Regions from separate parts of the Paenibacillus sp. PK3_47 genome, predicted to be linked through region 3. Evidence: riboswitches for the same ligand, from Rfam matches in the RefSeq annotation. Region 3 holds a riboswitch; each other region holds the start of a gene.
What was found. Region 3 has a riboswitch for cyclic di-AMP ahead of C2I18_RS12555 (C40 family peptidase). Riboswitches for the same ligand answer to the same signal wherever they lie in the genome.
Positions count from the first base shown of each region.

Region 1 (10,078 bases), 2.6 Mb from region 3:
GCCGGGAAAAATTCTTCCTGGTTGTTGATGCCGATACAGTTCTCATTACTCCGCACCGGTTCCGGGCGAACGGGAAAAGCATTTTTTACTGCCGCAGCTGGAGCCAGCCGGAATACTTTGTTACTTACCGTAAGCTGCTCGGCACAGCCGCCCCTTCTCCCAGATCCTTTGTAACCCACTATATGCTGTTCGAGAAAACCAGGCTGGCCGCGCTCAAAAGGAAAATAGAAGCCCGGCACGGCATGCCCTGGCATGCCGCCATTATCCGCAGCATCAACAAGAAAAAGCAGTTCGGTTTCTCCGAATTCGAGACGTATGCCAATTATGTCTACAGCAGGAATAAGGACGCAGTGATCCTGAAGAGCGCGGGCAATAAATCCCTGAAAACACCTGCGGGCACGCTGAAAAAAACACAGCTTCAAAAGCTGGCACGCTCCTACCGCTCCTTGTCTTTCCATCAGCGTAAGGCATATTCCATTCCAGCCAGGCATTAAGCGTGAAGGAGGAAGGCAGCCTTGCATACCATCCTGTTATGCGGAGGTTCCGGGCAGCGGCTGTGGCCGCTGTCAGGCCCTGTCCGCTCAAAAATGTTCCTGAAGCTGCTGCCGGCTCCCGGCGGGGGCACCGAGTCGATGATTGAACGGGTGTGCCGGCAGCTGGAGAACAGCAGTCTCAGCCCATCAGCATTGTTCGTGGCACATGAGGACCAGACATCCCTCGTGCGCCGGTATACGGGGAACAGGTACGAAGTTCTCGGGGAGCCGCATAAACGCGGAACCTTTACGGCAGCTGCATTAGCTGCAGTTTATTTGTATGCCTCCCGCAAGGCTAAACCGGAAGATACTATATGCGTGGCTCCTGCAGATATGTATGCCGATGACGGATTTTTTCAGTGCTTCCATCAGTTCACGGATATTCTGTCCGCTTCACAAGCCGAGCTTGTACTGCTTGGGACAAGACCCGCCCATCCTTCGGATCAGTATGGCTACATACTTCCGGAGAAACCAGGCGGTAACACGGCTTATTCCCCTGTCCTGTCTTTTGAAGAAAAGCCTGATTCTTCTAAGGCCGGGGAGCTGATCAGGAGCGGCGCGCTGTGGAACTGCGGGGTTTTTGCTTTCAGGCTCGGCTTTATGCTGAGCCATCTGGAGCAAATGGGACTCCCTGCGGAGCCGGCTGCCTTCACCGCACTGTACCCGGGTTTTCCCGTACGCAGCTTTGACAAGGAAATAGCCGAACGGACCCGCAAAGCTGCAGTGCTCCGTCACGAAGGGGAATGGCGCGATCTGGGCAGCTGGGATACGCTGACTGCCCGGCTGCAGCAGACGGTGACAGGACCCGGAGGAATCTGGGGAAACAGCGGGAATACACATATTGTGAACGACTTGAAGCTGCCCATGATTGTCATCGGTGTTCCGGATATTGTTGCTGTAGGAAGTCCGGACGGCATCCTGATTGCCGGTAAACAAGAGGCGAATGCCATTAAAGACATTGTGCATCCGCCTTCAGCAGAGGCCGGTTACGGAGAAACCGCCTGGGGGCATTATATGGTCCTGGACCGGACCGGAAATGAAGGAGAGGTTGTGCTTACGGTTAAGCTGTTTTTGCTGCCAGGGCATGAGATGCCTGAGATGCCTTGCCTGCATAGCGGCAAACACTGGGTTATTTTATCGGGGCATGGAGAGGTTGTGCTGAACGGCCTGGCCCAGGCTGCCCGGAGCGGCGATTCGTTCACTGTAAACGGAGGCGACCTGCACGGAATCAGGGCTTTTGCTGCAATGGAGCTGCTGGAGATCCGGAGGGACGACCGGACGGAGGAAGTTGCGGTGTACAGCTCTTAGCCTCACCGTAAGTATATTAAAAAGAACAAGCTGACATCCGGCGGCCGGAGACAGCTTGTTCTTTGACATGATTATACTTATAAATATTAGTTGGCCATCTTGCTGTAGCTGGTCTCGCTCACTACACGGCGGGCAGTCACATAACGGTCGCGGTAATAGGAGTCTGTGAGCTTGCTGATTCTTACACCTTTGCTGCTGGAAGAATGAGCGAACTCACCGTCACCGATATAAATACCTGCATGCGAGATTCCGGAGCCGAGCGTATTGAAGAATACCAGATCTCCTTCACGGAGATCATCTTTAGCTACGGGTGTGCCGGCTTTGGCTTGCGAGGCTGAGGTGCGCGGCAGGTCACCTGAATTGAATTTTTCCATAATGTACAAAATAAATCCGGAACAATCGAAACCGGCGGTTGTAGTACCGCCCCATTGGTAAGGGGTTCCCAATACCTCTTGAACTTCGCTATTCAGTGATGATGTACTGGCGTATGTGCTGACTGGAGTGGACGTGAATAAAACTGCAGCTCCCATTAGAGACAAAATGAACTTTTTCAGAAACCTTTTCTCCCTTCAATGCCTACGGAGTTAGCTGAGGGTTCGGTTAAAGGTTCCCTATATTCCTTTGCCTTCAAGAATAATTCACCCAAGATTGGTTCCCCCGTTTTCGAAACGAAATTCGGCAACAACTCATTAATTTTTTGTAACTATTGATTCAATAGTATTGTATCCTGCTTCTTCCTGTCAATCCTATTTCATATATTCCTGTGTAAACTGCGATAACATAAATTCTGCACGGCAACGTGAAAATTGCTGAAACTTCCTTCTGATGTTACGTCAGGTGTAAAAATCAGGGTTATTTTGCGTGGTCAGCGCCTGAATTCATCAAAACCTTCATCTATGAAAATAGTAAAAATAAGTAACATTAATGTAATCATTAGGACATAGCTGCCCACTTTTTTTATATCGGTGAGAGGGTGGGGATACTTTAGGAAATATGAGAAATAGTACAATACAAATTTGACGCAGCGCTGAGAGGGGGTTGGGGGGATTAAGTGAAGGGCCGGTTATGGCCCCCTTATCCTCTGATCCTCTTCTTCTCTTCTCTTCTTCTCCTTTTATTCTTTTATCCTCTTCTCTCCATACCTCTTTTCATTTTTCTCTTTTCTGCTTTTCCTCTTTTCCGCTTTTCTGCTGTTCTGCTTTTCTGTTTTTCCTCTTTTCCGCTTTTCTGCTTTTCCTCACCCCTCTTTTCCTTGCAGCTAGCGGTTCAGTGAAATTACAGTGCCCACTGCCAATCGAAACTATCAGTATGTATAGGATATAGGCTCATCCTAATTGCAATTTGTCCTTCAACTAGCATAATGGTTAGGCTTATGAGGTATTTGTGCCTCTCGTTTCGCCGCTGTGGCTGATTTCTGCGGATTCGGAGGTATTTGTGCTTCTCATTTCGACATTGTGGCTGGTTTCTGCGGATTCAGAGGTATTTGTGCTTCTCATTTCGCCATTGTGGCTAGTTTCTGCGGATTCGGAGGTATTTGTACCTTTCATTTCGCCGTTGTGGCTGGATTCTGCGGATTCGGAGGCATTTGTGCCTCTCATTTCGCGGTGTGGCTAGTTTCTGCGGATTCGGAGGCATTTGTACCTCTCATTTCGCGGTGTGGCTAGTTTCTGCGGATTCGGAGGTATTTGTGCTTCTCATTTCGACGTTGCGGCTAGTTTCTGCGGATTCGGAGGTATTTGTGCTTCTCATTTCGCCGTTGCGGCTGGTTTGTGCGGATTCGGAGGTATTTGTGCCTCTCATTTCGCTGCTGGGGCTGATTTCTGCGGATTCAGAGGTATTTGTGCTTCTCATTTCGCCCGCCAGCCGATTTCCAGCGGAATTAACGGGACTTTTCCCGTTCATTTCGCCCGCCAGCCGATTTCCAGCGGATTCAACGGGACCTTTTCCCGTTCATTTCGCCCCTCAGCTGATTTCCAGCGGATTCAACGGGACTTTTCCCGTTCATTCCGCCCACCAACCGATTTCCAGCGGATTCAACGGGACTTTTCCCGTTCATTTCGCCCGCCAGCCGATTTCCAGCAGATTCAACGGGACTTTTCCCGTTCATTTCGCCCGCCAGCCGATTTCCAGCGGATTCAACGGGACTTTTCCCGTTCATTTCGCCCGCCAACCGATTTCCAGCAGATTCAACGGGACTTTTACCGTTCATTCTGCCCGCCAGCTTATTTCCAGCGAATTCAACAAAGCGAAGGTAAGCGATCTGCACAATACTAAAAGCGTACGCTGTTTATGTACGCTTTGGCTTTTCAACTCTACTTTTACAACCCGTCTTCTACAGCTCCGTTCCGATTCCCCTCATCCTTGCTTCATTCACATAATACACACCTGTAGCAATATCGAAGACCGCCATGCCCATCGGGCTGAAGAGGACCGGCTCCTCCGCCGGAAAATCGGCCAGGCAGCTCCGGCAGACCACATCGGTAATCAGCCGGACACCGTCCCGGCTTAGCCCCTGCTCCAGATGAAGCCGCTCGATATCGGTATTCTCACGGCAGACCTCATTCCAATCATCAACAATGATGGCCTTTAAGGCTGCAAGCGCCTCCGGCTGATAGTCCCGCAGTGAAACATGGAGCAGAAGGCTGCCCGGCGCAGGGGGTACATCTATATACCTCTCGGCCGACACCGTGCAGGTGATGAACACATTGGATTGCTGATATACTTCCTCCCAGCTCTCCGCCACTTCTGCCCGTTCCGCATACGGTGGTGGGACTTTGCTCAAATCTGCTCCCTTGATATCAAAGATCCGGATACGTTCAATTTTGTCGCCGTAAAGAGCAGCAGCCATTTGCACATGATACTGTCCAACCGGTCCCCAGCCGATGATTCCCAGATGAATGTTCTCCGGCTGCCGTGCCTGTATATAGTGGCGGAGCATCAGCCCGCTGATGGATGACGTTCTTACGATGCTTGGAATCGCGGAGTTCAGGATGGCGGACGGCTGGCCGGTCTCCGGATCATTCAATACAGTGAGGCTGTGCGCACGGGGTAGTCCGGCCTGGATATTACCGGGAAAGCTGGCGATCCATTTGATTCCGGCAGCCTTAACCTTTCCGCCCACGTAAGCAGGCATGGCAATCATCCGGTTAAGCGGATGGTTGTACCTCAGGTAAGGCTTCACCGGCTGTGCAAAATCACCGGAATCCAGAATGCGCACTGCGGATTCCATGGTATCCACCAATGCAGGCCAGTTCACGCCTATGGCCGTAATGTCATGATCATTTAAATACAGCATGACTTTATTTCCTCCTCTCTCCGTCCTTAATCGGGTCCCGCCTGCCGAACTCCCTCTGTACCCAGCTCTCCGAGAACACCGTATCAAGGTAACGTTCTCCCCTGTCGTGCAGAATGACCGCGCAGACGGCCCCCGCCTCTATTTCCTGCTCCATCTGCCTGACAGCCGCAATATTCCCGCCGGAGGATGCTCCCGCCAGAATCGATTCCTGCTGAGCCAACGCCCGGCAGCCTTCGACGATCTCCCAATCCGAGACGTAGAGGTTACGATGGATTAAATCCTGTCTGTAAAAAGGCGGCACAATTCCGGCTCCAAGCCCGGGGAAACGCCTTTTACCTTTTTTTCCGCCAAAAATAATGCTGCCCTCTGCATCCACAGCGATAATCTTAGTCTTCAGTCCGTGATCTCTGGCGTATTCTGCAAGTCCGCGGATTGTCCCGCAAGTACTGACGCTGCAGAACAAATAATCCAACCGTTCAAGCGCAGTCACCATCTCTTTCATCGTTGTATGGTAATGGGACAAATAATTATGGGGATTGCCATACTGGTTGGGCCAATAGCTGCCCGGCATCTCCCGCAGGAGCTGCTGCACACGGTTCAGCCTCGCGGGCAGGAACTCCCCGGTTTCGGGATCCGGTTCGTCCACATAAGCAATCTCTGCGTTCAGCGCCTTCAGGATCTGCAGGTTCGTACGCGTCGTTCTGGGGTCTACCACGCAGATAAAACGCATTCCCAAGCAGCTGCAGATCATCGCCAGGCTAATCGCCATATTGCCCGAACTCGATTCAATAATGACCGAACCCGGACCTATGCTCCCTTCTTTCCAGGCCTCGGTAATCATCCGCAGGGCCGGCCGGTCTTTGGCGCTTCCCCCCGGATTCAGCAGCTCCAGCTTGGCGTAAACTTCAAATTTACTGTTCCGGAACAGCGTATTCAGCTTGATGAGCGGTGTATTTCCTATTTTGGACAAAATACCGCCTGCGGTGTCTATCCCTGGACCGCCTGCATTCTGCTCATAATACAGCTTCTTGTTCTTGACCTTACCGCTGTCCAGCTGGTCGCCTTCGGCGGCCAAAATCACCTCAATATCGCCAAGCAGCCCATTGCGGATCATCAGGCCGATCTCCGGAATACATTCCCTGATCTCCTCCCGGACCGCCGCGATGACGGATGGGTCTGCGGATTTGCTTTTAATATAGACTGCCAGCGCGTTGTTCTTCACTCTGACCCGGATGATCGCATCCTTCAGATGGCGGTATACGACCTGTTCGATATCGTACAGGCTGATTTTCTCGCCGTGCTTGAGCTCTTTGCCTACCCTTTTGACAATGGCCGCAAAGCTCTGCTTCTCCACACCGTCGATCACTACGGGCCGAAAATCCCTGACCACATCATAGGTAACAAAACGTAAAGCAGGCAGCTTCCTGCGGACATGTGATGTAAGCACCAGGATACTTTCGCCCTGACCCAGCGGTTCGAGCTCCCCTCCCAGCTCCTGTGTCCCGATTCCCTCTGCAGCAATTCCGTCTGCAAAAATATACCGGCCCGCATCATGGTCATAATACGCAATTGTGCCTATTTCAATAGACCCGTACGTATCGATAATGTCGCGCGGCTCAAGGCCGAACACGGCGGCCATATTCCTCTGCCATTCCGGTGAGGCGATCTCACCGACCAGTATGATTTTGCGGATTCCGAAGGACTGCGGATCTGCGGCAGCATGGACGATATGATCCAGAATAGAAGGCATTGTGTACAGCAAATCCGGCTGAAAATCCTGAAGAGCTTCGATATGCTGCGCGACCGGGAGCTCGAACGGAATTGAGCAGCTTTTCATACCCAGCCGTTCAAAAATAGCCAGCGCCGTGTTCGCTGCATGTCCGGTGCCCATATCCGCCAAAGCCTTGCTGCAGCCGCTGCCCGCAAGCAGTTTGGCATACAGCTTTGTTTTGATGTCCACATAGTGCCTGTCGTCTTCCGCAGAATATACAATCGATTTTCTTTTGCCTGAGCTTGTACCGGATGTGCGGTATACAGCCAGCGACGGGTCGGCGGTCCGGCTGTAATAATAGGTGTCCATAATTTCTGACGTGAGCAGAGGAAGATCCTGCAGACTGTACTCCCCCCTCTCACCGCTGAGAAGCCCCTTGTACCATGGGAACTCCCCGATGACTTCAAGCACTTTTTTCTGCAAATCGCCGAACGGCATTCTGGCCGCCTCCTGTTGGCCGCACCTGCAGCCGCATTAATATACACCTGCAATAATCATATGTACAATGTGAACCGGGTGTTCTGTTCCTGTGCATCCGCCCAATCAAAAAGCCCCGTATTCCCGTACAATAGCCTACAGACATTTCAGGAACGGAGGGACAGGATGAAAAAGCAGCTGACGCGAATATCCAACAAGCTGACGAAGACTAGGGTGCTGCTCCGAAGTCCGGAGTTAAGAAGACATATTCCGGTAACTCGAAAAATGGATCAGGCCATCCTCCTGGACATGCTTGGCAGATACAAAATGGTGTACATCAAGCCATGCTGCGGTTCCTTGGGCCAGGGGGTAATCCGGGTTGAACGGTATGGGGACAGCAGCTGGAGATATCAGGCAGGTACGGTCGTGCGCAAATTCAAGGGTTACCGCAGGGCATACCAGGCAATTCATAGTGAAACTCAAGGAAAACCCTATCTGGCGCAAAAAGGGGTCCGGCTGCTGGCCTATAAGGGACGTCCTTTCGATATCCGGGTAATGGTGCAGCGGAATCTTAAGGGCGCATGGGAAGCTACCGGGCTTGCAGGACGCGTCGCCCATCCCCGCAAAGTGGTCACCAACGGCAGCCAGGGAGGAACTATATTTCCGGCAGAGGTGCTGCTGAACGCCAACACAAGCTCAGAGAAGAGCAACGCATTGATAGCGGAAATGAAGCGTATCGGGGTAAAGTGCGCGAGACAGCTGGCAACGGCTTATCCCGGCCTGCAGGAGATTGGTGTGGATATTGCCATCGACCGGCATTTTAAACTATGGATTCTTGAAGTAAATACCGCTCCAGACCCCTGCCCGTTCACCAAGCTTCCGGATAGCAGCATGCTTCAGCGGATCATCAAATATGGCAAAGCCCACGGTCGCACTTACAACTTGAAGTGTATGAAATCAAGGAAAGGGATGGGCTGATTTAGGTGCAGCCCTTAGCCGGGGCGCAATGTACTCGGTTTTTCGAGTACATTGGGCGCTTTTCACGGCGCCGGGATGCAATGTACTCGATTTTTCGAGTACAGTGGGCGCTCCTCGCGGCGCCGGAGTGCAATGTACTCGGTTTTTCGAGTACAGTGGGCACTTTTCACGGCGCCGGGGTGAAATGTACTCGGTTTTTCGAGTACATTGGGCGCTTTTCACGGCGCCGGGATGCAATGTACTCGGTTTTTCGAGTGCAGTGGGCGCTCTTCTCGGCGCCGGGGCGTATTGTACTCGGTTTTTCGAGTACATTGGGCGCTTTTCACGGCGCCGGGGCGCAATGTACTCGGTTTTTCGAGTACATTGGGGGCTCCTCGCGACGCCGGGGTGCAATGTACTCGGTTTTTCGAGTACATTGGGGGCTTTTCACGGCGCCGGGGCGTATTGTACTCGGTTTTTCGAGTACATTGGGGGCTTTTCACGGCGCCGGGGCGTATTGTACTCGGTTTTTCGAGTACAGTGGGGGCTCTTCTCGGCGCCGGGGCGCAATGTACTCGGTTTTTCGAGTACATTGGGGGCTCCTCACGGCGCCGGGGCGTATTGTACTCGGTTTTTCGAGTACATTGGGGGCTTTTCACGGCGACGGAGCGCAATGTACTCGGTTTTTCGAGTACATTGGGCGCTCCTCACGGCGCCGGGCCCCATTGTACTCAATTTTTCGGGTACAATACGCTCTTTTCCCGGCGACGCCACACTACCTCTTCCGGTAATACAGCGGCGCATGGCCCGTGACCTGCTTGAACACCCGGCCGAAATGCGTTATGCTGCCAAACCCCACTTTTCTGGCGATCAGGCTGGCCTTCAGCGAAGTCTGCTCAAGCAGCTGCTTCGCTTCCTTCACCCGTACGCTGTTCAAATACTCTACAAAGGTGAAGCCTGTGGCTTCTTTAAAGAAACGGCTTAAATAATAGGGACTCACGTAGAACTTCTCCGCCACTGCCGGCAGTGAAAGGTCCTGCATATACTGGCTGTTGATAAACCGGACAACCTCCATAATCCGTTCATGTGCCGGGCTCGGGGCTTCGGAAGGTTCTGTGCTGCTCTGGATCACCTGCCGGCAGCAGGCAATGATCAGCTGCAGTACAAGCGTCTGGGCATAAAGCTCGAAGCCGGGGGGCTGCTCCCTGATCTCCCTGAGGATGCTGTGCGAGATTTCATCGATCATCAGGCGTTCCTGCAGGGGACATTTTATAATCAGATAGTCCTCAGCGAACAGCGGCCGGATGAATTCCCGGGATATCCCGTCTGTCCAGGGGAGCTCCTCACCGTGAATATTAATCACCAGCCGCTCATATCCGGAAGCCTGGGCATCCGTCGTCCGGTGCAGCACATCCGGCGCAATAATAATAATATGACCCTCGTCCACCACCATCGTCCTGTCTTTGATGAAGAAGGTCCGTTTGCCCTTCATGAGATGAAAGATCTCATAGGTACTGTGAAAATGATTAGTCTGCATATGATGGCTTTTCGCCTTCCGGTATGACACGGAGAAGGTCTCCCTGCCGTTGTTATAACCGATCTCTTCCATCCTGCGCCCGCCTTCCGCTATCTTATCTGTCTCCAGCATAGACCGCACTGTCCAGTTGCGCAAGATATAAGAAGAATTAGTCCATATGCGCAAATAATGTGTGTTTTATTGTGATAGCATAGGCTTAAATTGAAAAGGAGGTCGTAAATCTGATGACTAACACTGCACCATCCTCAGGAGACACCACA
Region 1 is NZ_CP026029.1:5,366,933-5,377,010, reverse strand. It holds gene C2I18_RS23250 (DUF6492 family protein) at 1-494, shown strand, start outside; gene C2I18_RS23245 (sugar phosphate nucleotidyltransferase) at 516-1,841, shown strand; gene C2I18_RS23240 (C40 family peptidase) at 1,928-2,395, opposite strand; cyclic di-AMP (ydaO/yuaA leader) riboswitch at 2,400-2,532, opposite strand; gene C2I18_RS23235 (hypothetical protein) at 3,212-3,439, opposite strand; gene C2I18_RS23230 (hypothetical protein) at 3,609-4,115, shown strand; gene C2I18_RS23225 (2,3-diaminopropionate biosynthesis protein SbnB) at 4,174-5,136, opposite strand; gene sbnA (2,3-diaminopropionate biosynthesis protein SbnA) at 5,141-7,345, opposite strand; gene C2I18_RS23215 (YheC/YheD family protein) at 7,511-8,302, shown strand; gene C2I18_RS23210 (AraC family transcriptional regulator) at 9,057-9,890, opposite strand; gene C2I18_RS23205 (glycoside hydrolase family 88/105 protein) at 10,043-10,078, shown strand, end outside.
Region 1: another riboswitch for cyclic di-AMP. It lies ahead of C2I18_RS23240 (C40 family peptidase); the one in region 3 lies ahead of C2I18_RS12555 (C40 family peptidase).

Region 2 (10,078 bases), 520 kb from region 3:
CCGGATGAGTCACCTAGACATGACGAAATCCTAAGCTGCCAAGGGCTGCAATCGTAAACTTGGGCAGGTGCGGGCGGAAAGATGACGTTCTTATCTGGGGAGGCCTGTCCGGTATGCAAGGAAAAAAAAACTTGTAACCGTAACCGAGAGGTTGCGCTGAACGGGCAGGAGTCAGCAGAGGCCATAGTACGTAAACTGTTGCAACAGTTTACGGAAGGGCTGAACCGAAAGGAGAGAGGAAACCGATGCGTTCGCATGAAGAGCAACGACAGCCGAATATCTCGCAAGAGAGCTGCCAGCAAAGAGAAGCGGTGAAGCCGCCAAGGCATGCTGGAGCGCCGAGTTCTTCGTCGGCACAAACCGCCCCTCCCTCTCGCAAAGCAGCGAACAACTTGCTGGAGCGAATGCTCGAAGGAGACAACCTTCGGCTCGCGTATAAACGAGTGGTACAGAACGGAGGAGCCCCCGGTGTGGACAATGTAACGGCAGCGAATCTACAAGCTTACTTGAAAACACATTGGGAACCGGTGAAAGCCGAACTTCTGGCGGGAACTTACAGACCTGCGCCAGTCAAACGGGTGGAAATCCCCAAACCCGGAGGCGGCGTACGGCTGCTGGGCATCCCGACCGTGATGGACCGTTTTCTCCAGCAGGCTCTTCTACAAGTCATGAATCCGATCTTTGACGCAGAATTCTCGTGGTACAGCTACGGCTTTCGACCCGGGAAAAGTGCACATGACGCAGTAAAACAAGCGCAAAGATATATCCAAAAGGGTCTGAGGTGGGTCGTGGACCTCGATCTTGAGAAATTCTTTGACCGGGTAAATCACGACATGCTGATGGCGAGAGTGGCGCGGAAAGTGACAGACAAAAGAGTGCTGACACTGATTCGCGCGTATCTAAACGCCGGAGTCATGGTGAATGGAAAGCTGGAGCACAGCCAGGAAGGAACGCCGCAAGGCGGTCCGCTGAGCCCGCTTTTGGCAAACATTCTGCTGGATGATCTGGATAAGGAATTGACCGTACGTGGCCTGCACTTTGTACGCTATGCGGACGACTGTAATATCTTTGTGGCGAGCAAACGAGCTGGCGAACGGGTCATGGAATCGGTTAGCGGGTTTGTAGAAGGAAAGCTAAAACTGAAAGTGAACCGGGAAAAGAGTGCAGTCGCCAGACCTTGGCACCGGAAGTTTTTAGGATTCAGTTTCCTGAGCCAGAAACAGGCAACCATTCGATTAGCACCGAAGACCATTTCGCGATTCAAGGAGAGAATCCGTGAACTGACAAACCGAACGTGGTCCATTTCCATGGAAGAACGAATTTGCCGACTAAACCGTTATCTGATGGGGTGGCTTGGCTATTTCCATCTAGCGTCGGCGAAGAAACACCTCCACACGTTGGACCAATGGATTCGGAGAAGGCTGCGAATGTGCCTGTGGAAACAATGGAAGCGAGTGCGCACACGAATCCGCGAACTCCGGGCGCTTGGGGTGCCTGAGTGGGCCTGTTTCACGATGGCCAACTCGCGGCGAGGCGCATGGGAAATGTCCCGGAATACAAATAATGCCCTCCCGACTTCCTATTGGGAAGCGAAAGGGCTGAAAAGCTTGCTTTCACGTTACTTAGAGCTTTGTTAACCTTTTGGAACCGCCGTATGCGGACCCGCATGTACGGTGGTGTGAGAGGACGGGGGCTTGCCGCCTCCTCCTACTCGATTGGAAGGCACAACATCCGCAAATCCTAATAGACATACCGGCGCTGTGCCCAGAAGCTGAACAGAAATAACAGGCATTCAGTAAGGAGTTTGGCCGGAATAAGCGGTACCCCCAGCAGTATATGCAGCAGCGAGAGGCACCCGTAATTGAGCCCAAGGACCAGAAGGACAAGGATATAATAGCGGGTCACGGATGTATGCACCGCTCCTTTGTTCTGCCGGCTGAAGACAAATCTCCGGTTCATGGCATAATTGGCGGCCGAGCTTCCGGCTCTGGCAGCTATGACAGACAGCAGCAGGCTTCCCGTTGCAGCTTGAAGCAGGAGCAGAAGAAGGAAATCGAGCACACCGGAGACGATAGAAGAGGCGCTGAATTTAACAATCGGCAAATAAATCTTGAGTGAATCGGCGACAGGACGGAAATGGGAGGATTCATTGCCATTCAGGTAAATGGTATCAATCGGCAGCTCTGTAATGCCGTAGCCGCTTGACGGTGCTTCCAGCAGCAGATTCATCTCGTATTCAAACCGCTCTCCCGGCACCTGGCACAGCCAGTCCAGCATGGTCCGCGGATACCCGCGAAGGCCTGTCTGCGTATCCCCGATGCCGATCCCGGTCGCCGCGCCGTACACCTTGCTGGTAAGCCGGTTGCCGAACCGGCTGCGCAGCGGAACTCTGCCGGTAAACTGGCGGCTGCCGAGCACCATCCGGCCTCCGGCCGATTCACTGGCCTCGGCGACGGCAACAATGTCCTTCGGAGAATGCTGTCCGTCACTGTCGGCACATACGACAGCTGCAGCCGGAAGATTATCGAGAATATATTGAAATCCGGTTTTAAGTGCCCGGCCTTTGCCGCGGTTAACGACATGTGTGAGCACGGTGCAGCCGGCCTCCTTAACAGCTTCAAAGATGCTCCTGAACCGCTCGCCGCTCCCGTCATCTACAACAACGATGGGGTCTTTGGTCATCGCACGCAGGTTTTGGATCAGCTCGACCAGACGCTGGTCCGGTTCATAGGCTGGTATAAGTACAGTCATGAGTTATCCCTCCCCGAGATAGAGAATGTCGCTTACGCCGCGTTCCTCTTGTCTGCCCTGCGGATTGTTGACAACGCGGCCCATAAAGTACATTGTGGAAGACCCGCCGCCGTCCAGGTTGTAGGCTTCTGTGGCACCAAGGCTTTTGAACAGCCCAGCGAACTCGTCCAGTGTCATGCCCCGGCTGTCGTCTGAACGTCCGTCTACAACAACGAATACGTAGTGGTTCGCCGAGATCATGCCGATGCCTGTGCGGGGATTGGCATTCGAGATGGAACGGTTACCGAAATTGGTGTCGATTTTAACATTGTTCAAGTCCTGGACGGTCTCGCCGTCCTTGATCAGCGCCGGCCCGAACGACAGGGTCTGCAGAACGCCGTCTGCCAGCAGGTTCTCGGCGGATACCTCCTTTTCGTCATAAGAGGCCATCGTGCCGTCCGCGTAGAGGGCGACCGCCTCCCTGGCAGGTTCGTTTCGGTAGAGCACCCCGTTCCGGATGATGACTCCATCGCTGCGGAAGCCGTAGTAATCGCCATTGATCGCAAAGACTGCATCATGGTCCTCAGCGATATCGGACGTGTCCCCGGTAATGTTGCGCCCGAAGGCATTGTCGGCAAAAGCCGATTGGATCAGAGAAGCATCAGACACCTGCACATCTGCGATGTAATAGGTGATCTGGTCGCTTCCGCGGCCGGTGGTGACCTGCTTAAGAGAGATGTCCATGTCATCGCTGCTGTAGTTCCAGTCATCGGATACGGCTTCCGGAGAATCCTGGCCGGCCTCATTTGAATCTGCCGCCGCCGCTGTACTGACCGCCTCTGTATTGGCTTCTGCACCGGAAACTGCCTGATCGGCAACAACGACTTCGACATGTTGAATCAGATAACGGTCGGCAAGCTGGTAGAGAATACCGCCTGTAAGCAGGGTGCTGAGCGTAATGGCAATGGTTATTTTTTTTCGTTTGGTTATATGTTGTTTTGGCATAAAGCGAATAACCGCCTTTCTTGTCCGGTAAGGATCTTGTTACACTGCCAAGCATAGGCGGCATACCTGAACACAGCCTGAGGATTCGTTGAGCGTTAGCTGAAAGTATGAATTGTGCATCCGGCTGCGCCTGGTGAAATGAAGAAGAATAGTGTACTTTAAGTAGTAAGGAGTGGTAACTGTGAAAAAAAGCATACAAACGCCCCTGCTGGTCGCGGCTTCGATCGTGCTGATCATTATCAGCAGTCTGGTCCGCCCGGATGGCTCTACGCTGCTCGGGGCGCTGCAGACGTTGATTCTCGGTTTAGGATTGCTCGGCTGCTGTACAGCGGCATGGAGATTTGTAAAAGGCGGCAAACGTAAGGGGTAACGGGGGCAAATGATTTTCAGGCGAAAAAGTTTATGCCTGTCATTCACGCGCAGAGTCTTGAAAACTACAACTAAAAGGCGTAACATCGGGGTAAGTACAACCGAATATGTAAACCGCTTAATTTCCGTTAAGGAAAGCGGGGGAACCAACAATCGGCAGCCTGGTCAAGGACCGGAGCCGGTTATGGGGTGAATCCTGGGGAAGTGCGAGAGAATGCTCGCATGGAAGACAGGTAGGGCGACTCTCACTGCCCGAATCCGGCAGCTAACCTCGTAAGCGTATGTAGAGAGGATGAGTGCTATGTGACCGCTAACCAGCCACAGAGGAGATCCTTTGTGGTTTTTTGCTGTGTTTTTATAGACCTGTATCAAATGCGGCCTAATCGAAAAGGAGATAGATAGAGATGGCGGATCAGGACGAATATGTACTCATTTGTGCACCGAACAAGGCTGGTGAGCATTTTATCAGGACACTGAAGTGTAAAGGTTACAAAATAGCGGGAATTGCGAATAATGCAGCGGAGAAAAAACGTCTGGAGGAGCTGGGCGTGGAGGTAAATCTTGTGGTGGACACCCGCCATGAGAATACATGGTTCCGGCCTGCCTTCCCGGTGGGCCAGGTCTATCTGTTCGAGAGCAGTGTGGCCTTATGCTGCCGTTATGTTCAAATGTGCCGGACCTGGACGACCAAATCCATATTCGTAATCACTTCTTCATTGAAGCCAAGACTGGTCTATAAGGGGCTCGGGGTAAGTCAGGTGATTTATTCCCACAGCGGCAATGTCGCGTATCTGGCGGAAAGCCCGGCTTCCCGGGGATAAATTGAAGACGGCACCTATTGACGGGCATAATAAAAATCCCGTATGCGAACGGCACGGAAGGCTGAGGCTTTCCGTGCCGTTCGCTATACGGGAGTGATATTGGACTATGGCAGTTTCCGGATTAACGGGCAGCCGCTTCAATGAGTTCCTTAAGTGCCGGAAGGTTGAAGCCTTTGACTGCACGGTCTTCGAATACGGTAACAGGCACGCCCATGAAGCCGAGCTTCTCGACTTCTTCCTGGTAATCGGTGCTTGTCATGACATCCCGGACTTCATACGCAATGCCCTGCTCTGACAAAAGCTGTTTTACCTGGTTGCAGTCGCTGCAGTTCGCGGTGGAGTAGACAATAACGGGCTGGCTCATTTACTCACGGCTTCCTTGATTGCATCCCGGGTAATTTTCCAGTGGGAGGTGTTCCAGCGGACTTCGCCGCCATCCAGAAGAAAAATTTGCGGGGACTCATGCTTGATGCCAAAATCCTCAGCGATTTGGTTGGACACCGGCCGGTCCTCAATGACATGAACGATGGCAGCCGGAGTGTCGGAGCCTTGTGCGTAAGCCTGGAATTCTTCATGCGCTTTGGCGCTGATCGGGCAGGTTGTGCTGTGTTTGAACAGCAGCTTTTTGCCTGGCTGACCTACATATTGGTTCAGTTCATCCAGCGTGTGGATTTGTTGAATAGACATAAGGAATCTCACCTTTCTGCGGTTGATTTTTGTTTGTTAACAATTAAGTTGTTAGCACCTGTAACTATGATTGTAACATAGTTCAAAATTAAATCAAAAAGAAGTCTTGGGCTGTTATCCAAAGGAAATTACCGTCCTGCTGTGGACATTGATAATGCTTCATAGCCATGCTAAGGTGAGAAAGAGATCGGGCATTCTATACTGGAAAAAAACTGAGGGGGTGTACTATATTAAAAAGGTCGCTTGTGTTACCGGCGCTGATCACGGTCTGGGAATGTGCCTGGCACGCTGGCTTCTGGAGAATCATTATACTGTGTTTGCCGGGCAGTACCTGCAGGATTCCCCTTCGCTTGCGGCGATGAAGACCCGGTACAGGGACAGGCTGTACCTGATTCCTCTGGACATCGGAGACCGGGAGAGCGTGAAGCAGGCTGCGCGGACCATAGCAGGGAGCACAGGACATGTCGATATTGTGATCAACAACGCGGGGATTATTCACAAAGCTGATGATGCCACGATGCTGGTGGATATGGACGATGAAGCCATGGCCCGGATATACAATGTGAATACGCTCGGCGCGCTGAGGGTCAGCAACGAACTGATGGGCCTGCTGCTGCAGGGCAAGCAGAAGCTGATTATTAACATCTCCTCCGAAGCCGGAAGTATTGGACGCAACAAACGGATTAATATGTACGGATACTGTATGTCCAAGGCGGCGCTGAATATGCAGTCCTCCCTGATGCACAATCATTTGAAGGTAATGGGGGGACAGGTCATGGTTTTTCACCCCGGCTGGATCCAGACTTACATGCATGGCGAAAAAGCCGTAGAAGCACCGATTACCCCGGAGGAGTCTGCCGGCAAAATTATGAGTCTTGTGCTGGACCATAAGAAATACATGGGTGAAGAGCCGGCTTATCTCGATCTTGACGGCAATCACTGGCCCTGGTAACAACAAATTCTGCAGGAAAAGAGGCGTTAAGGAATGTCTGACTTGAGAGCGCTTGCGATAGGGGATTATACAGAGGTGAAATATCATCCGTTTGCCGGTGTCGACCGCGAACTTGAAGCGATTTTGTCTCCTGATTTTCAGGTGGAATGCACCGAAGATTACGGGCTGCTGAATAAGGAGAAGCTTGCTGCCTGCAAGCTTATTGTTGCCTACACTGAATTCCTTGATGATCCGCTTCCGCCGGAACAGAGCGGGGCATTGCTCTCTTATGTAGCCGGAGGAGGAGGCCTGCTTGCCATACACAACGGTATCTCCCTTCAGCGGAACCAGGAGCTCGGCGGGATGCTGGGCGGTTACTTCACCCACCATCCGGCCTACACTGCGCTGCAGATGAAGATCCCGGCGCGTGAGCATCCGATTATGCAGGGCATGGAGGAGTTTGTCATTGAGGACGAGCCGTATTACTTTGATATGCAGCCGCATTTCAAGACGACAGTGCTGGCTGAATACCTTCACGACGGAGCCATGCGCCCGGCAGCCTGGTGCCATGAATTCGGACTGGGCCGGGTCGTCTATCTGATGCCGGGGCATCATCTGCCCTCCTTCTCGGTAGAGCCGTTCCGGCAAATGATCCGCAGAGGCGGTCTATGGGCTGCCGGGCTGCTGTAACAGCCATTTATTATATATATTATAAAAGAGCAGAAGACGGCATGATTACCATGCGCCTTCTGCTCTTTGTCTATCTGCTCGATCTGATGTCATATTGAAGTTTATGAATGAATTCAAAGTTAGTTATTTGGCTTTGGGGCAATATGCACCACTTCATTCCCATGCAGTGCCTCCTGCACCTCGGCCCTGAGGCTGTCAGTGAACTGGTTCCACACTTTTTTACCGACATCCAGCTTATCCCGCCCGATGGAATGCAGCGTTTCCAGCCATATGCGTTTGTCGTTGATATCGCCTAGCTCCTGCTGGATCTTTTTGTAGATTTCCTCGTGGGCATGGAATTTCTGGTTCAGGGCAAAAGAAGCGGCACTTGCGGTATACCGCAGTTCCTTGGCGGCAATCCGCAGATCATGCAGAGCTTCAAAGGATTCCTGGGATTCGCCTTCAGGGCCGTTAAACAAGGCTTTGCAGACCTTTTTCTTCTGGTCAAAGGCGACCTCGAGCTCCCGCATGACGACGTTGACGTCTCTTTTTGCGGCAAGACCTTCCAGCTCATTAACCAGAAAAGCCTCCCACTGCTCATCAAGCTCTTTGGTAAGCACTTTGGGCAGCTCGTCTGTCAGCCGCTTGCGGTACTTCTTCCGCTTCTCCTTCTGGTGATTGATGACGGCCTTCAGCAGTTCTGCGGTTTTGCTCTCGCCTGCTGATTTGGCCTGCTTGCGGCGCTCCTTGAAGGATTCAATAAGCACATCGGCATCACGGACCTTGCCCAGCCTTTTCTGTGACTGCTTAAAAGCACTGTAGATTGGCTCTGTCACCGAATGCTCGGGATCAAGAATGGACAGCAGGGTCAGCAGCTTCCGGCTGTTCACTCTGGCCTGATGGATATCCTCATCGCCAAAGCCTTTGAGTGAATCCTTGCTGTAATCGCGGAAATTAATGTACAGCTTGTTCAGCGCCTGTTCCCATTGCCTGGTCTTGCTTATTTGCTTTTCCTTTTCCTTGGCTACCTGTTCGACGGTCATGCGGCATCACTCCTAAAGGTTATGTCTGGCATGAACTGCAAGCCTTGAGTCTCATTGCTTGGGAAAATTGCTTATACCCTAAGAATAACGGTATGCGGGCGACAGAGCAAATCGGTTACAATAAGACTATTATGAGCTGGGACAGGGGGCGCTGATGACGTGATGGAAGAGGAGAACGCTGCACGGTTGAAAAATGAATCAGGGCTTATGCCATCAGCGGCGGAAGCGGGGCTTACAAGCGAAAGTATGCTTCCGCCTGTGATGGCTCTCTTTGAGCATTTGGTGGCGGGGGGAGAGGGCGCCGGGGCTGCGCGAAGTGCGGGAGATAAGGCGGATGAAGACGGCCTGGTAGAGCGTGAGGGTCGTGTGAATTGGAGTACAAGCAGCATTAAGAGTATGCCGAATGGAGATGGCGGACGGACAGCACGAGGCATGAAAGGTGAGACTGCGGGATTTGAGGATGCAGAGGATATGCTGCTTCCGTTTGCTTTTGAGGAGACGCTGTGCCGGGATGTCGGGGCCGGTCTTACTCCGCCGTCTCTGCATCTCTGGAGCCATCCCGGCGGTGTAGTGCTGGGACTGCGCGACAGCAAGCTGCCCCGTGCCGCCGAGGCCATGGCCGCCCTTGAGCGGCAGGGCATCCGCACAGCGGTACGCCATTCCGGGGGCGCTGCTGTGCCGCTGGATGCAGGGATCGTCAACGTGGCGCTGGTTCTTCCCAAGCCGCCGGGGAAGTTGGACTTTCACGATGACTTCCGGCTGCTGGCTTCGCTGATTGCCGAAGCCGTGGCGGTCAGTCATCCGCAGGCAGCTGCGCAGATCAGGGCGGGGGAAATTGCCGGTTCTTACTGCCCCGGCGATTTCGACCTCGCCATCGGCGGCCGCAAATTCTGCGGCATTGCCCAGCGGCGGCAGAACAGCGCGTACTTCGTGCACGCGTTCGTGGTGGTCTCCGGCTCGGGAGAGGAGCGCGGGGAGCTGATCCGCGGATTCTACGGGGCGGCAGCCGGAGGGGACGAATCTTTGACTTATCCGCGCGTCCGGCCGGAGAAGATCGCCGCGCTAAGCGAGCTCGGGGGGCCGGATTCGGCAGCCGTCTTCGCCGCCGGAATCCGCGAGGCGCTGATCCGGCGCGGCGTGGTGCTGAAGCCTGCAGCAGTGCTGCGGCAGGAGAGCGGTTATGATCTCCAGTACAGCAGCCCGCGTGTGCTGGATGCGGTGCAGGTGCTGCGTGAGCGCTACGCCCGGTGAACGGGCTGGCGCAGGAAAGATGCTGTGGAACAGCTGCTTGGTGCAGCTGCCGCAGCATCTTTTTTTAGCTTCGCGGAGCTTTTCCAAGCTGGGACGGACTGCACGGATGTCGGCAATTCCGGCCGGGCTACGCAACCGCCCGCAACCCGTAACCGCAACCCGCAAGCCGCAAACCGCAAACCGCAAACCGCAAACCGCAAACCGCAAACCGCAAACCGCAAACCGCAAACCGCAAACCGCAAACCGCAAACCGCAAACCGTAACCGTAACCGTAACGTAACCGTAACTGCAGACCGTAACCGCAAACCGTAACCCCAAACCGTAACCGCAAACCGTAATCGCAAACCGTAACCGCAAACCGTAACCGCAAACCGCAAGCCGCAAGCCGCAAGCCGCAAGCCGCAAGCCGCAAACCGCAAACCGAACCGTAACGTAACCGTAACCGCAAACCGTAACCGCAACCGCAAACCGTAACCGCAAACCGTAATCGCAAGCCGCGAACCGCAAACTGCAAACCGCAAACCGCAAACCGCAAACCGCAAACCGCAAACTGCTAACCTTATTACCACCAA
Region 2 is NZ_CP026029.1:3,311,581-3,321,658, forward strand. It holds gene ltrA (group II intron reverse transcriptase/maturase) at 246-1,637, shown strand; gene C2I18_RS14805 (bifunctional glycosyltransferase family 2/GtrA family protein) at 1,741-2,751, opposite strand; gene C2I18_RS14810 (phosphodiester glycosidase family protein) at 2,755-3,735, opposite strand; gene C2I18_RS14815 (hypothetical protein) at 3,917-4,105, shown strand; cyclic di-AMP (ydaO/yuaA leader) riboswitch at 4,210-4,400, shown strand; gene C2I18_RS14820 (hypothetical protein) at 4,509-4,925, shown strand; gene C2I18_RS14825 (glutaredoxin family protein) at 5,047-5,289, opposite strand; gene ytxJ (bacillithiol system redox-active protein YtxJ) at 5,286-5,612, opposite strand; gene C2I18_RS14835 (SDR family NAD(P)-dependent oxidoreductase) at 5,833-6,564, shown strand; gene C2I18_RS14840 (ThuA domain-containing protein) at 6,598-7,233, shown strand; gene C2I18_RS14845 (CHAD domain-containing protein) at 7,353-8,255, opposite strand; gene C2I18_RS14850 (lipoate--protein ligase family protein) at 8,442-9,506, shown strand; gene C2I18_RS14855 (hypothetical protein) at 9,531-9,818, shown strand.
Region 2: another riboswitch for cyclic di-AMP. It lies ahead of C2I18_RS14820 (hypothetical protein); the one in region 3 lies ahead of C2I18_RS12555 (C40 family peptidase).

Region 3 (10,078 bases):
TTGCCGAGAGCGCCCTGCTTGCCGGAATCCCCAAAGGGCCGACCTATTACTCGCCGTATACGCATCCGGACAATGCCAGGAAACGGCAGGCTATTATCCTGTCGTCCATGGCTGAGGTTGGCGATATTACTGCAGCAGAAGCCCGGGCAGCGGCAGGGCAGCCGCTCCATTTTAAGCCGCAGGGCGGGAAGAACACTGTTGTAATTGCACCTTATTTCCGTGATTATGTTCGCCAGGTTGTCACCGATACACTGCATTTCAGCAGCGATGAGCTTGAACAGGGCGGCTTAAGTGTGTACACCACGCTGGATCCCGACATGCAAAAGGCAGCTGAAGCAGCAGTCGACAAAGGGATGGACGGCAGCGGCGAACTGGAAACCGCCCTGGTGTCGATAGATCCCCGCACAGGCTATATCAAGGCTATGGTAGGCGGGAAGAACTACCGAAGCAACCAGTTTAATCATACGCTCGCCACAACCCGCCAGCCCGGGTCCTCTTTTAAACCGATTATGTATTTAACAGCCCTGTCTTCACGGACGATGACCGGCCTGTCTGTTTTCAACAGCCAGCCGACCCTGTTCCATTATGACAACAACCGCAAAACCTATCAGCCCCGGAACTTTGGCGACAAATATCTGGGGGAAATCAATATGCGCCAGGCCATTGCCGCTTCAGACAATATCTATGCCGTGAATACCATTATGAAGATCGGGGCGGACCAGGTCGCCGGAATGGCAGGTAAAATGGGTATCGGCAGCCCGCTGCAGCCTGTGCCTTCCCTGGCGCTCGGCACCTCCCCGGTCAGTCCGCTGGAGATGGCCTCAGCCTTTGCGGTCATTGGCGGAGGCGGAGTGAAGCAGCCTGTAACAGCCATTCTGAAAATCACAGACTCTAAAGGCAATCTTTTATACCAGGCGCCTGATGGCCCGGGGGAAAAGGTTGTCGAGCCGGCAGCAGCCTATGTGCTGACCCGGCTTATGGAAGGTGTGTTCGAAAGCGGCGGTACAGGCAACCGTGTAGCGTCAATTATTAAAAGGCCTGTAGCCGGCAAGACCGGTACCACCGACACAGACGGCTGGATGGTCGGCTTCACACCGGAGCTGTCGACCGCAGTCTGGGTAGGTTATGACAAGGGGCGTGAAATTACATCTACCGATGGACGGCGGGCGGCTCCGATTTTCGCCGAGTTTACAGAAAAGGCGCTGGAAAATGTCCCGCCCAAAATATTCCCTATTCCTGACGGCGTAGTCAGCGTCTACATCAATCCGCAATCCGGCAAGCTTGCCACAGCGGCTTGTCCGGATAAAACGCTTGAAACATTCATCAGCGGCACGGAACCCACTGAATATTGTGACCAGCATGGTGAAGGACCGGCCACAGCTCCGTCCGGGGAGAGTCCCGGCAGCGAAACTCCCGGCAAAGAAGAGCATTCCCTGTGGAAGGATATCAAACGCTGGTGGATGAACTGACAAGGTTGCAGCCCCCGGCTCACTTGGAGTACGATGGGGCCATTAAAACGCGAAGTCAGTGATTTTCCCGGCTTCGTGCGGAAAGGGGCCATTCACCTATGGATATGAACAGCAGCCCGGGCGCCCAAAGCGGACAGGCTCCGGGAGGCTCCCTACTGCCGCCGGAGATTTACAGCCTTCCGGCGCTGCAGGCTGCCCCGCTTCTTCTGGGCCAGCATTTAGTCCGGCGCACGGAGGATGGAGATATACGCTGCCGCATCGTGGAGACAGAGAGCTACGGCGGAGCCGGGGACAAGGGCAGTCACGCCTTCGGGGGGCGCCGTACCTCCAGAACTGAAGTGATGTTTAGCAGCGGCGGCACCGTCTATGTCTATCTTATATATGGAATGTATCACTGCTTCAATGTGGTAACCGCAGCCGAAGGCGATCCGCATGCCGTTCTGATCCGTGCTGTTGAGCCGGTTACAGCCGGCGATGCGAAGCTTATGGCAGCATACAGGAACATTGCCCTGCGGAAGCCAACGGACCTTTCCGGAGGCCCGGGCAAGCTGTGCCGCGCACTGCGCATCGATAAAAGCCTGAACGGCAGCCGTCTGGACATACATGGCGGCCCCATCTGGCTGGAGCAGGGCGACTCCCCCGAATCTCTGGATATCGTTCAGGCTCCGCGTATCAACATTCCCTATGCCGAAGAATACGCCGGGCTTCCCTGGCGGTTCTACATCAGAAATAACCCTTATGTTTCTGTCAAAGATAAGCTGGAACAGCCGTTTACTCCGGAATAAGCTTGTAAATATGACTATTACTGTTTCGCAGCGGCAATATTGGGTAAAAAGTAATGAACCCTAATAAGCCACTGCTTCTGGAACCTCCAGAAGCAGTGGCTTTTCATCCCCTACAAGTGATTCAGTAAGCGCTTCCCGGCTGCGAGAAACCCTTTTCTATGAATGCGCTTTCCTGTATTCTAAACTTACATTTACTGCTATAATCGTAGATATCCACAAAAAAATATAAAGATGTAAATGAGGGACATGAGATGAAAGATACAGGCATGATCCGGAGTTTAGACAGTCTTGGTAGAATTGTGGTTCCCGTAGAAATCCGCATGACCCGCAATATTGACATTGGGGATCCTATTGAATTCTTCATTCTGAATGATGAGATTATTGTCCTCAGAAAGTACACCTCAACGGAATGCACCTTTTGCAGAAGCCTCGACCAAGTAACTTACTATAAGGATCAATTTATCTGCAACGAATGTCTCAAGGAGCTGGGTGACCCCTGGCGGGCTGCCGAAGAGACAGTCCAGCCGCATACCCCTGTGGAAGACAGCGTGGAGATTAACCCTGGGGGCCGGAGAACAAAGACAGAAGAGATGAGCCGGCGGCTGGAAAAGGCCATTGCCGAGCATCCCTATGCCAACCAGAAGGAGCTTGCCGAGGTGCTTGGGATCAGCCAGGCCAGAGTAAGCCAGTTGAAGCGGAAGATGAACGCGGCGGGCAAAACATTATAACATTACAGCCTGTACAGGCGTTCAAAAAGGCATGGCCCTTCCGAAGGAGGACCATGCCTTTAAATATAGAATCTTATTCCGACAAAGCGGCCCGCAGCGCTTCCGGCGAGGCGTTCCACCAGTCCTCATTATGAGAAATCAGCAGGGCTTTCAGCGCCGCCTTCTCCGCATCCCCCAGCCCCTCAAGGATTACCTTCCGCTTCAGGGCCCCATCAAGCTTGTTGACATGATCGGCAAGAATCTTCCAGCCGCGGCGCGCTTCAGTGTCAATCCACATTTCACAGGCGGTGATCCCGCCGTAGAATTGCCCCTCCGGTGAACGGTCCACCGCCACCCAGACCAGCCAGACCTGCCGGCCGTTCGGCACATCCTCACGGTTCATGGAGAATTTAATCCCCTTTTCAACCTTGCTCTTGGCATGCATTGCACCGATATCGATAATGGCTTCCCCACCGTCAATAATTACAGGCGATACGTTGTTCAGATCGATGGAGCCTGCTCCAAAACCTTTATGTTTGCTCTTGGCATTCACAATATTTAAGGCAATCTGCTTTTTGCCCTCCGGCTGTATGTTATCCACATGTGCACATCCTTCCCTTTTGCTAATATTTTAATTTTAGCTAATAATGCGGCGAATGCAAACATATACATCCCGTAGATGCTTGTCACGGGAGGAATTACAGTATGAAGCCACTGTCATTAAAGTACCTGATCACTTGTATGGCCCTGGCCGCCCTCACTCTGCTGGGGGTCACCTTATGGGTCCTTTCAGGGCATAGCCCTGAAAGTCCAGTTGCCGCTGCTCCAAAAGAGGCCAAGTCCCCCCCGGCCGTCCAGCAATCCAAGGCGGTACAGCCTGTTCTTCCCGAAAGCACGCCCCCTCCGGTGTCCCAGGCACTCAGCAAGCGGGTCGTGGAGTATCATCTTGATGTTCAGCTGCTTCCGGAATCCGGCTCCCTGAAAGCCTCCGAGACCGTGACCTGGACCCACCCCGGCCGGACACCGGTCCAGGAGCTCTACTTTCATCTCTATCCTAATGCCTTTGCCTCGGACAACACCACCTTCATGAAAGAATCCGGCGGGGAACTCCGCGGGGATACCATGCCTGCCGACGGGTTCGGCAGCATGAAGCTGACCGACCTGCGGACTACAGAAGGAATATCGCTGATGCAGCGGCTGCAATATGTGCAGCCGGACGACGGCAACGTCAATGACCGGACGCTTGTAAAGGTACACCTCCCGCAGCCCGTTAACGGCGGAGAAAGTGTAACCCTGAAGCTCCAGTTTGAGGTCAAGCTGCCCAAAATATTCGCCCGTATGGGGGTTTCAGATGACTTTGTCATGGCCGGACAATGGTTTCCCAAGCTGAGCGTTTATGAGCCTGCGGGAACCCGCGGAAATAAAGAAGAGGGTTGGGATTTGCACCAATATCACGGCACCTCCGAGTTTTACAGCGACTTCGGCATCTTCAATGTAACAATTGCAGTGCCTCCTGATTACATTGTGGGAGCCACCGGCTTTCCCGTTAAAAGCGCCAGAATCCATCAGAACCGGAAGATTTACCAGTTCTATGCGGATGATGTGCATGACTTTGCCTGGGCAGCCTCGCCCGACTTCGTAGTCGCTGAGGAGGCTTTCTCCACCCCTGAGGTGCCCGGCGTAAGAATCAAGCTCTACCTGGACCCTCTGCATAAAGATCTGCAGGAGCGTTATTTCCAGGCTGCCAAGGCGGCTCTGACCCACTTCAGCAAGTGGTATGGCCCTTACCCTTACTCCACGCTGTCAATTGTCGTCCCGCCCAAGGAGGGCAACGGTGCAGGCGGAATGGAGTATCCTACGCTCATTACCGCCTTTGGCGCCGCTGAGGCATCACCCGGCCTTTCACTGGAGCGTACAGTTATCCATGAAATTGGCCATCAATATTTTTATGGCCTGGTGGCAAATAACGAGTTTGAGGAGGCCTGGCTGGACGAGAGCTTCACCTCCTATGCGGAAGACAGGCTGATGGAGCAGGAGTATGGGGTATCTGCCAACCTGCCTTTGCAGGCGAGCCTGGTGACCTCTTCACAGCCGCTTAATCTTGAGACGTGGAAGTACACACCCGGGGATGCTTACAGCAGAAATGTGTATATCCGCGGCAAGCTGGTACTTAAAGACATGGAGCAGCAGGTGGGAATCAAGACTATGGACGCTATTATGTCCGCTTACTCCCGCAAGTACCGCTTCCGTCATCCGTCTACAGCAGATTTCCAAAAAATTGTGGAGAAGGTCACCAAGAAGTCATGGCAGGACTATTTTGACCAGTATGTATACAGCGGCGGTTCCCCGGATTTTTCAGTAGATCAGATTAAAGTCTCTGCCCCAAAAAAGGCTGCCGGTGAAACCTCAAGCTATAAATCTGCAGTCAAGGTCAGCAATAAAGGGACAGATTACGGAAAAGTGCCTGTAAAATTCACCTTTACAGACGGTTATACAGTACAGCAGATCTGGAACGGTGAGAGAAAGGAAACGACATTTCAGCTGTCCTACAAAGCGCCTCTCCTGTCGGCAGAGATTAATCCGGAGCATTCCGTTCTGCTGGAAAGCAGGCATCTCAACAATTTCAGACTGGCCGAGCTGGAGCCGAAGACACTCTCCCGCTGGACGCTTAGTGTAACCAACCTGATTGAAACCCTGCTCGGAACTCTTGTCTGGTGAGGTGAACAATGGTGAAAAGATCGATAATCCGCAGCTGGTACAGTATGAAAGAGCAATTCTATATCTTAATTCTGCTGTTCATTTACCGGCTGCTCTGGGGCTATTTCATGTACAAATTCGTAAAGTCAGCCATCGTCCCGCTGCTGCTGCATTATCCTGATGCCCATGCGGGGGGAAGCTCAACCGGCAGGCTGCTGTATTACATTGAGGGGCAGATGGCGCTTAGCGCAGATCCTGATGTACAGCGCTGGATCTGGATGCTGCTGGCACTGTCTGTGCTGCGGCTGCTGCTCTCCCCTTTTATCCGCGCCGGACTGCTGCATGAGCTTCATCAGGAGCGAAAGGGGGAACGCGGGCTGTTCTTTTTCCCGGGCATGAGGCTGTACGGGCTTCCGGTGCTGCTCTTCAGCATAGCGGAATGGATACTGGCCGCCCTGCCCCTGTACTTCCTGTTTCCCAAAATATACACGCTGCTGCTCAGCGGAATTTTTGACTATAAACTGCTTCTGAAGCTGGTTCCTTATGTTCTTGCCTGGCTGGTGTACCTGTATCTGGTCCGCTTAATGCTGCTGTACATGCAGTTTGGATACACCGGAGGGACAGGCATACTGTCCTCGCTCCTTGTATTCTGCAAAGTCCTGATTTCATCTATCGGCGTGTCAGCAGTGTTCATTGCAGGAGGACTTCTTCTCTGGCTGCTGAACGGAGTCGCTGCATTTTTGCTTCCTGGCCTGCCCGCACTCCTTATCCGCCAATGTTCACCGCTCCCCTCAACGCTGTTCAAAATGTGGGATATTGCCGCTCAATATCAGCTATGGCGCAGCAAAACATTTCCACAATAATTTCTCTGCCTGCCTGGCATAATACATAGAGTCACTGCCCCTGCATCAGGGGCGTGACTCTTTTGCCGGTTACAAAGTGATTTAGTTTATTTGCAAAACTGTAAAACCTCTGTTACAATAATGCCTGTACCACTAGTAACAACTTTGTAATCTTTTGAAACTATTTCGTCTGAATTTATGTAAGCTTAGACATTTGACCTTAACGCAACGACACTATTCTGGTGCATAACACGCCAAATTCCCAGCACCGGGAAGTGGGGGAACCATATTTTGGGTGAATTGATCTCGCTTTAGAGTGATCATAGGGGAACCTTCTACCGAATCCTTAAGCTAACCTCGCAGGCCTTGGAAGGAGTACATCTTTTGAAAAGTCATAGCTTTAAGAAAAAAGTCACCGCAGCAGCATTAGGGCTTGTGTTGGCCTTCACACTGGGAGCAGGAGCAGGAAGTGCATCTGCAGACTCCAAGATGGATGCTGTTATCACAAAAACCCTTGGAACTACATATAAATTCGGAGGTACAAGCACCGCCGGTTTTGACTGTTCCGGATTCACCAGATACGTATTCAAGAGCATCGGGCTTACTCTGCCCCGCACATCCAAAGCACAATATAGCATGGGTACAGCTGTATCGAAGAGCAATCTGCGGTCCGGCGACCTGGTATTCTTCAATACCTTTGGCAGCGGCGTATCCCATGTCGGTATTTATGTCGGAAACAATAAATTTGCACAGTCTTCCAGTTCACGCGGTGTAACCATCACATCGATGAGCAATTCGTACTGGTCCAAACGCTACGTTGGCGCCAAACGCGTAATGAGCACAACAGCTTACAAGGCTGTCGCTTACGATTGAACTCTCCCCGAATACTTATTCCTCTAATAAACAAATATAACTTATAGAGACCCGTGAATTGATTATTGCCGTAATCAGTTCCGGGTTTTTCCTTTTGTATTTCCTTATTATACCTATACACTCATTCAGGAGCCCTGAAACAGCATTATGTAAAAAAATTCAAAACCCTTGTCTTTTCTGCAAAGTCAAGCTTTCAACCAGGCATATATTCTGCATTAATATGTTTTAAGTGATTGCCAAGTGCTTCCTTCTTTGCTACAATAATCGCAGTGAAGTTATAGTAACATTTTTGTAATTATTCATCCGGTCTTTACAATCGTTTTGTCATGTATTGAACGGCAGCTAATCCTAATCAACAGTCATGCCGAGTTCCCTAACGTTTAGGGAAACGGGGGAACCAACTTTGGGTGAATTGACCTCCTATTCACAGAGGGGTCATAGGGGACCTTCAACCGAACCCTTAAGCTAACCTCGTAGGCATTTGGAAGGGGTATCTACTTTTGAAGAAGAAGTTAGCAGCAGCAGTACTAAGCTTTTCCATTATCTTTACCCTTGGAGCCGCAAGCGCTTCCGCTGATTCCAAAATGGATAAAGTGATCGACAGTGCCATCGGGACTAAATATGTATCCGGCGGTGTATCCACTAACGGCTTTGACTGCTCCGGATTTACAATGTACGTTTTTAATAAAATCGGGATCAAGCTTCCTCATCAATCCGGCTCCCAGTACCAAATGGGCACGGCCATTGCCAAGGATGAGATGAGACCTGGAGATCTTGTATTCTTTAATACAAGCGGTAAGGGCGTATCCCATGTCGGTATTTATGTTGGAGAAGGCAAGTTCGCGCATGCTTCCTCCTCGCGTGGTGTAACCATTAGTTCGCTGAGTGAAAGCTACTACGTCAACCGCTACGTTGGCGCCAAACGCATCATGAGCACAGACGCTTACAAGGAAGTCGCTGCTGACTCCGAAGATAATGACGACGTGCAGTAAGCTGCATGGTTACAGGCTCTTTTCCAGGATTTTTGCCGAAATCTTGGGGAGGGCCTGTTTTTTTGTCTATAACATTATTTACCCTTCTCTTTCCCCGCCAAACAGCAGTAACTCCCATTTTTTTCATTTCCGTAAAATATTTTTTAGCGCGTCGTACAGCTTTGTTTTTGGATATAATCTAGATATATCAGGCTTAAATCCCGAGAAAAGGAGGCCGGCTGCATTATGATCAGCTCCCCCGTTACTTTTCATGTAGTGCCTATGGAGGTCCATCACGCCCGGGAGATCTGTGAGTGGAATTATAAACCTCCTTACAATATTTATGAATGGATGCCCTGGGACCAGATGGAGGCTCTGGGGATTGAGTTCGGTGATCCCGGCCTCCGCAGTGAACAATATGTCTCTGTAGTTAACGATCAGAAAGTGCTGTGCGGTTTTGCCCAGCTGTTTCCTATGGAGGGTGTGGTCCGCCTGGGGATTGGGATGCGCCCGGATCTATGCGGTCAGGGAATGGGTCACCTCTTTGTAAAAGCTGTAGTTCAGGCGGCTGAGGCCCGCTATCCGGAGCGGGAGATTGATCTGGAGGTATTGACCTGGAACCAGCGGGCGATCAAAACTTACCGGAAATGCGGATTCACGATTACAGATACTTATGAAAGGCTTACACCTACCGGTAACAAACCTTTTTATTGCATGGTCTATGACAAGGAACAAGAACTTCCCTGAGCTTGAGGTAGATCTTTTTTAAAAATCGTTCGTTTTTTTGACACAAACTCTATGATAACGCTTTACCTTTTTGTATAATGTAGGAAGCAGCTTACATGGAGAGGACGGATGGAGATGCAGAAATGGATCATGAGCGGATTGTTTTTTGCCGCCTGTGCCTTTGCCGTAGTGCTTTTATTTACACTGCCCGGCAAAGAAGAGGTAGCTGAAGAGAACAAGCCGACGATGCCTCAGGTTACCCTGGATGCGGCAAGCGCTGAAGCTGCTGTAAAAGCTAATTGTATTTCCTGCCACGGAGACCAGCTACAGGGCGGTATGGGCCCTAGCCTTCAGCAGGCGGGAGGAGAACATGATGCGGAGGAACTCTACAGCATCGTGACCAAAGGGCGCGGACAGATGCCATCCTTCAAAGATAAGCTCGCCCCCGAGGAAATTGCCAATGTCGCCTTGTGGCTGGCAGAGAAAAAATAAGATCTGAATTGAATACAAATGCCCGTGAGAAGGATGTAAGCTTATCCGACTCACGGGCATCTTTTATATAGTCATAGTATTTTAGTTCACGATCAGCCGTACTAGCGCGTTCTCTCAAAAGCTTCGTTAAATTCATGTGCTTGACGGAAGTCGAATCCGGCCAGTTCGTCCCCTTCTTTTGCCGACAGACGCAGGATCACTGTTTTGTAATCGATTGTAATGTGCGGATGATGATCAAAAGCTTCCGAGATGGCAGCAACCTCATCCACAAAGGCGATACCCTTCATATATTCATTAAACATGTATTTGCGTACCATTATATCCTGGTCCAGCTTCCAGCCTTCCAGCCTGCCCACCTGCTCACGCAGTTCTTCCTCCGTAAATTGCAATTTGCTTCCTCCCTTACTTGATTAGCAGTAAGCCCGTAACGCCCAGCCCGTAACATATCCCCAAGCCCTAAACAAAACATCCCTCAGCTTCAGTAAAGCCCAAGGGATGCGCCAGGATGAAGGCTTT
Region 3 is NZ_CP026029.1:2,788,841-2,798,918, reverse strand. It holds gene C2I18_RS12585 (transglycosylase domain-containing protein) at 1-1,469, shown strand, start outside; gene C2I18_RS12580 (DNA-3-methyladenine glycosylase) at 1,574-2,254, shown strand; gene C2I18_RS12575 (AbrB/MazE/SpoVT family DNA-binding domain-containing protein) at 2,506-2,982, shown strand; gene C2I18_RS12570 (YwhD family protein) at 3,056-3,562, opposite strand; gene C2I18_RS12565 (M1 family metallopeptidase) at 3,667-5,679, shown strand; gene C2I18_RS12560 (hypothetical protein) at 5,688-6,521, shown strand; cyclic di-AMP (ydaO/yuaA leader) riboswitch at 6,743-6,881, shown strand; gene C2I18_RS12555 (C40 family peptidase) at 6,885-7,373, shown strand; cyclic di-AMP (ydaO/yuaA leader) riboswitch at 7,726-7,868, shown strand; gene C2I18_RS12550 (C40 family peptidase) at 7,874-8,365, shown strand; gene C2I18_RS12545 (GNAT family N-acetyltransferase) at 8,591-9,091, shown strand; gene C2I18_RS12540 (c-type cytochrome) at 9,206-9,562, shown strand; gene C2I18_RS12535 (4a-hydroxytetrahydrobiopterin dehydratase) at 9,664-9,951, opposite strand.